DNA from 2 places in the Paenibacillus sp. MMO-177 genome. Region 2 is predicted to be linked to the other one. Evidence: predicted binding sites of a transcription regulator. Region 2 holds the regulator's gene; the other holds the start of a gene.
The links. Region 2 encodes Rex, which represses fermentation and respiration genes when NADH is low (regulators of the CRP and FNR family bind a similar motif). Its sites were predicted from a motif close to TTGTGAAATATTTCACAA; they were not measured.
Positions count from the first base shown of each region.

Region 1: a site for Rex is predicted at 1,061-1,078, ahead of nadA (quinolinate synthase NadA). Genes of this name have one in related genera too.

Region 1 is NZ_JBBCUR010000016.1:54,917-58,340, forward strand. It holds gene WFK81_RS28910 (ABC transporter permease) at 1-894, shown strand, start outside; gene nadA (quinolinate synthase NadA) at 1,144-2,082, shown strand; gene nadB (L-aspartate oxidase) at 2,129-3,424, shown strand, end outside.
Region 2 is NZ_JBBCUR010000003.1:289,710-293,133, reverse strand. It holds gene dinG (ATP-dependent DNA helicase DinG) at 1-1,313, shown strand, start outside; gene WFK81_RS12395 (redox-sensing transcriptional repressor Rex) at 1,310-1,969, shown strand; gene WFK81_RS12390 (amidohydrolase) at 1,938-3,251, shown strand; gene WFK81_RS12385 (cell wall elongation regulator TseB-like domain-containing protein) at 3,251-3,424, shown strand, end outside.

The DNA of each region.
Region 1 (3,424 bases), on a different contig from region 2:
ACCGGACTAGGCGGCGTGTTCTCGGAGCGGTCGGGTGTTGTGAACATCGGTCTTGAGGGACTTATGATCGCAGGCGCTTTCGGGGCTGCCGTATTTACCGATCAAGCCATTCAGGGCGGTATGAAGCATGGCGCTCCATGGATTGGACTGCTTGCCGGTCTGGTTCTTGGACTTGTGGTGTCTTTGCTGCATGCGGTTGCCACGATAACGTTTAAAGCCGACCAGACCATTGTAGGCGTCGTTATTAATATCCTGGCAGCGGGCCTTGCCATTTATCTGACGAAAAGCCTGTATGAAGGCTCCGGACAAACAACAACGCTGGAATATGTATTTAATCCGGTTGCGATTCCGGGACTATCGGATATTCCTTTGCTCGGCAAAGGTATTTTCACCGCTTACCCAACCACTTATATTGTGATCGGGGTAGTTATTCTCAGCTATATCGTTTTGTACCGCACAACCTTTGGCCTCCGTCTCCGTGCGGTGGGCGAGCATCCAAGCTCGGCCGATACGGTTGGCATCAGCGTAACGAAGTACCGTTATATCGGCGTTATGCTAAGCGGCGCTTTGGCCGGTCTTGGCGGAGCAACGATTGCTCTGACAACAACAAGCAACTTTGCCCATAACACGATTTCCGGGCAGGGCTTTATCGCGATTGCTGCCGTGATCTTCGGCAAATGGAATCCGCTTGGCGTTGCCGGCGCCGCGATCTTCTTCGGGATGGCGCAGGCGCTCCGCAACTGGGCCCAGCTGTTCGAATGGTCGCATCATATTCCGAATGAATTTTTCTATATGCTGCCATACCTGCTGACGCTTCTTGTGCTTGCGGGCGCGGTGGGACGCTCGGCGGCGCCAGGCGCCCTTGGCGAGCCGTACGACCCGGCGAAAAGGTAGCGGAATCCACTTGCAGCAGCTGTTTATGCCCTCTTCTCCGCCTTATGCAAAATTTGCTGCGGAGAAGAGGTTTTTTATTGCCTAAATACATTGACAGCATCCTGCGCCTGGAGTAAATTAAACCTTAACAAAAGAATCACAAATCGGCCATTGACTTTGAAATAGTTTGTGCATCAATTCACAAAGTCTGGATAGCCATAATCGGAATGGGCCTTATCGCCCATCCCTCATAAGAGGAGAGGATCAACTGTGGAAGCACTGGCGCTGGAACGCAAGGCGGAACAGAATCGAGAACTGCGTGAAAGGCTCATGCAATTGAAGAAGGAACGCAATGCCATCATTCTTGCCCATTATTATCAACGAGATGAAATTCAAGAGGTGGCCGATTTCCGCGGGGACTCGTTCCTGCTTGCGCAAAAGGCTGCACAAACCGACGCGGACGTTATTGTTTTTTGCGGCGTTCATTTTATGGGAGAAAGCGCGAAAATTCTGGCTCCTAATAAAACCGTAATTATTCCCGACGAACGTGCCGGCTGCCCGATGGCCGACATGGTTAACGTGGACGGACTGCGCAAGCTGAAGGCGCAGCATCCGAACGCGACCGTCGTTACGTATATTAACTCTTCCGCAGAGATCAAGGCGGAGACGGATATTTGCTGTACCTCGGCCAACGCCGTTAAAGTGGTGAACTCGGTTGAAAGCGATGAAGTGATCTGGGTACCGGACAAGAACCTTGGCCATTACGTGCAGCAGAACACCGACAAGAAAATGATTATCTGGGAAGGCTACTGCAACACCCATGATATGCTCACCGTGAAAGACGTTGAAGAAATGAAAGCGAAATATCCGAATGCTCAATTCGTTGTGCATCCGGAATGCCGTCCCGAGGTTGTGGAGCTTGGCGATTTCGTCGGCAGTACAACGGCGATTATTAAATATTGCAAGGAATCGGATTGCCAGGAGTTTATCGTCGGCACGGAAGACGGTACCGGCTACCAGCTTCGTCTGGACAGCCCGAACAAGACATTCCATTTTGCATCCAAATATTTGGTTTGCCCGAACATGAAAGTGAACAACTTGAAAAAGCTGGTGAAATGCCTGGAAACCATGCAGCCTCAAATTTACGTTCCTGATCATGTTGCGGACGAAGCCCGTAAGTCCCTGGAGCGCATGTTACTCGTTAAATAGGAGGAGCATGCGCTACTCCTATGCTTGGAGGCGCATTACGAAGATGATGATACCAAGATATCTTGTTGATCTGTCGCTCGAGGACTTGCCGGTAATAGAGAAGGACGTAATTGTAATCGGGGCCGGCATCGCCGGTCTTTTTACCGCACTTCGGGCAAGCGAGAATAAACAGTCTGTCTTAATGATTACGAAAAAATCACTGCTCGACAGCAATACGCGTTACGCGCAGGGCGGTATCGCGGCCGTAATTTCGGATGAGGATTCCCCGGCTTACCACCGTGAGGATACGCTTATTGCAGGGGCTGGCCTCTGCTCCGAGGACGCCGTTAACGTTCTGGTTCATGAAGGACCGGAAGGCGTTAACAATCTGATCAGCATGGGGACGCAGTTCGATTTGGAGAATGGTGAATTCGCGCTGACCAAGGAAGGCGCGCACAGCCAGCGCCGAATCCTTCATGCGAATGGAGATGCGACGGGCTATGAAATCGTGCGTGCCCTTTCGGAGAAGGCAACGGCCGACCCGGGCATTGACGTATGGGACGATCATTTCGTGATCGATCTTGTCACGCAGGACGGCGAATGCTGCGGAGCGATCGTACAGAAGCCGGACGGACAACGCTTGCATGTGCGCGGCAAAGCCACGATTCTGTGCTCCGGCGGGACGGGCCAATTATACCGGTACACAACAAATCCGGATGTGGCAACCGGCGACGGCATTGCGATGGCTTATCGGGCGGGTGCTCTCATTCAGGATATGGAGTTTGTGCAATTCCATCCGACCTCGCTATGTTATCCGGGTGCCCCTCGCTTCTTGATCTCGGAGGCTGTTCGCGGAGAAGGCGCTTTTCTGCGCAATATCCGGGGCGAACGGTTTATGGAGCGTTATCATCACCAGCTGGAGCTGGCGCCGCGCGATGTCGTGGCACGCGCTATTGTAAGCGAGATGGAAGAGACGAAGTCAACCTTCGTCTATTTGGATATCACGCATGAATCGCCGGAAATGGTGAAGCACCGCTTCCCTACTATTTATGAATTTTGCCTGCAATACGGATTGGATTTGACAACCGACTGGATTCCGGTTGCGCCGGCTGCCCATTATATGATGGGCGGAGTCAAAACCGATCTGTTCGGGGAAACCAATATAAGAAGACTGTTTGCATGCGGAGAAGTATCCTCTACCGGCGTCCACGGGGCGAACCGCCTTGCGAGCAATTCGCTGTCCGAAGCGATTGTGTTCGGCAAACGGATTGTAGACAGCATTATGAAGCTGCCGGAGCTGGAGACGAAGCCTGTTATTGAAAGGAATCAGCCGCGCAGCAGTGCGCCTATGCAGGCGGTAGTC
Region 2 (3,424 bases):
ATGACGAACGGGTTCAGGCATGGACGGAAACGATCGATACGGTTATTCCCGTGTTCCAGGACGTGAAGGAGCATTGGGATAAGCTGTTTGAGCTTCTGTATGCCTTTGTGGGTGAGTCGGGAGAGGCCGGCAACGATAACGGTCAGGCCGTCTGCCGTTTGCGCAGCGATACGCCGCCGAAGGGCTGGGACGACGTTCTGACGATTGAGAACAACGTGCATACCGAGCTTAGCCGCGTTGTAAAGACCGTTGATAAAATGGCTTCGGATATCAAGGACCGGCTTGACGATCAATCGATACAAGGCCTGATTACGGATTTGAACGGCGTAGTCCGCGATTTAACCCGGGTGAAGGATGATCTCCGTACGTTCCTCAAGATGGAGCAGAACTCGGAAGTGTATTGGATCGAGGCAAGCACGACATATCGTTACCGTTCCGTTCACTTGTACGCGGTGCCGGTTGACGTAAGCAAGCAGCTTCAACAATATTTCTTCGACGTGAAGGATAGCATTATTCTTACCTCCGCCACCTTGTCCGTCCATAAATCGTTCCAATATGCGGAAGAGCAGCTTGGACTTGAAGGCTTTGAAGAGAATAACCGGCTGAAAACCGTACAGCTTCCTTCGCCGTTTAATTATCGGGAGCAGGCTCTGGTCATTATCCCGCGTAATTTCCCGACCCTGAAGGGCTCGGCGGGCGATCCGCAGTTTATTTCCATGCTGGTAAGCTCGCTTGCCGATTCGGCTGTGGAGACGAAAGGCCGCATGCTTGTGCTGTTCACCTCTTACCGGATGCTGAAGCAGGTCTACGAACCGCTTAAGGAAGCTTTGGCGGGCTCCGGCATTCAAGTGCTGGGCCAAGGCATCGACAGCGGCAACCGGACGAAACTGACTAGACGGTTCACCCAGCAGCCGGAGACGGTGCTGCTCGGCACAAGCAGCTTCTGGGAAGGAGTGGACATTCCGGGCGAGGCTTTAACCTGTCTGGCAATTGTCCGTCTGCCGTTCCAGCCGCCCAATCATCCGCTTGTTGAAGCGAAGTCGGAGCTCTTGCAGAAGCAAAAGCAGAATCCTTTCATGAAGCTGTCGATTCCGCAGGCGGTCATCCGCTTCAAGCAAGGCTTCGGAAGACTTGTGCGCACGGCGAAGGACAAAGGAATTGTTATTATCTACGACACTCGCGTCATCGATACGTATTACGGCAAGCACTTCCTCTATTCGCTGCCCGGTCCAAAGATTGAAACGATGCATATCGACCAGATGGTACCGCGGATGCGGGAATGGCTGCAAACGGAAGAGGAGGAAATCGGGTGAAGCAGGCGAAAATTTCGGAGGCCGTTGTCAGACGGCTTCCTATCTACCTGCAGGTGCTGAACGAATTGTATAACCGTGAAGTGCAGACGGTTTCATCGCAGGAACTCGGGCTTAAGCTGGATCTCAATCCGGCTCAAATCCGGAAGGATCTTGCTTATTTCGGCGACTTCGGGCGCAAGGGCATAGGGTACGACGTCTCTTATCTCATTGAGAAAATTCAGCAGATTCTAAAGCTCGACCAGCGGATTAACGTTGCGCTTGTTGGCGCCGGCAATCTTGGACATGCCTTGTGCAATTACAATAAGTACTCCAAGGACAATATGAAAATTGTCGCGGTGTTCGATGATCATCAAAGCAAGATCGGCACGATGATCAACAACCTGACTATTCAGCCAATGGACAAGTTGAAAGAGACCGTGCAGGAGAACAATATCCGCATTGGCATCATTACCGTACCCGGTCCCGAAGCGCAAAACGTGGCCAATCAATTCGTGGAGGCAGGGATCGAGGGCATCCTGAATTTCGCGCCGGCGATTTTGCGTTTACCCGACCATATTCGCATTCATCATGCGGATTTTACGAGAGAGTTGCTCAGCTTGGCTTATTATTTGGAGAAGGAAAGGAATGAGCAGGAAAATGGCGCAGTTGTGGATTGAGAACGGCTTGTTCGTAACTATGAACGATGCTAATGCGGTTTTCCGCGGCCATATGGTCGTCACGGACAACCAAATTACATATATCGGAGCGGAGGCTCCGTCCGGACTGGACGAGCATGTTGAGCGTCTTGACGGCAGCAAGCTGGCTTTTATGCCGGGGATTATTAATACTCATGGCCATGCTGCCATGTCGCTGCTTCGCGGTTATTCCGATGACCAGAATCTGCAGGTCTGGCTGGAGCAGAAGATGTGGCCGATGGAAGCAAAATACGTCGATCAGGATACGCGTGCGGGAAGCGCGCTTGCGATCGTGGAAATGTTAAAGACCGGAACGACAGCTTTTGTCGATATGTATGACCGGATGGATCAGGTTGCGCAGATGGTACAGCAATCGGGAATCCGCGGCGCTCTGACGCGCGGCGTTATCGGATTGTGCCCGGAGGAAATCCAGCAGGCGAAGCTCAAGGAAGCTATCGCTTTTGCCCGGGATTGGAACGGTAAAGCCGATGGCCGCATCACAACGATGATCTCCCCGCATGCCCCATATACTTGCCCGCCGGATTATATCGAGAAATTTGTGCAGGCTGCGCATGATTACGACCTGCCGGTTCATACTCATATGTCCGAGACGCTTGCCGAAGTAGAGCAAAATGTCCGCGACTACGGTTCCCGTCCGGTGGAGCATCTGGACAAGCTTGGTTTCTTCTCGCGTCCGGCGCTTGTGGCGCATGCCGTGCATCTGAACGATGACGAGATTGCCTTGCTCGCTGAACGCAACGTTGCCATATCCCATAACCCTGTCAGCAACCTCAAGCTGGCGAGCGGCGTAGCCCGCGTTCCCGAGCTTCTCCGCGCGGGAGTCACGGTATCGCTGGGCACGGACAGCGTAGCAAGCAACAACAACCTGGACTTGTTTAAGGAGATCAAATTCGCGGCGCTGCTGCATAAAGGCATCTCCGGAGACCCGACGGTCATTCCGGCTATGGAAGCCTTGCGCATGGGAACCGTCTACGGGGCCCGTTCGATCTGGCAGGAAGACAGCATCGGACAGCTCGCGGCAGGGATGAAGGCTGATTTTATCGCGATTGATCTGGATCAGCCGCATTACTATCCGATGACGGATATCGTATCCCATCTTGTCTACTCCGGATCCGGCCGGGACGTCAAGCATGTATGGGTAGACGGCAGGAAGGTTGTTCATAATGGCGAATGCACGATGATGGACGAGGAAAAAATCCGTTACGAGGCGCAGGCCAGCTTCGAACGGCTGCTTAACGCGTAATGAGAACGACAACGAGAAAACGTCAGCCGGTGATGAATCCGAAGCGCTGGCTGGCTGTTATCCTTGTTGCGTTGGTTGCTGTAATTGCGGTAATTATCATGTACTATAACGCGATTCAGCAACCGTTCTGGAATTCGGAGAATCCGATCCGGAAGCAGGCGAAGGAAGCAGCC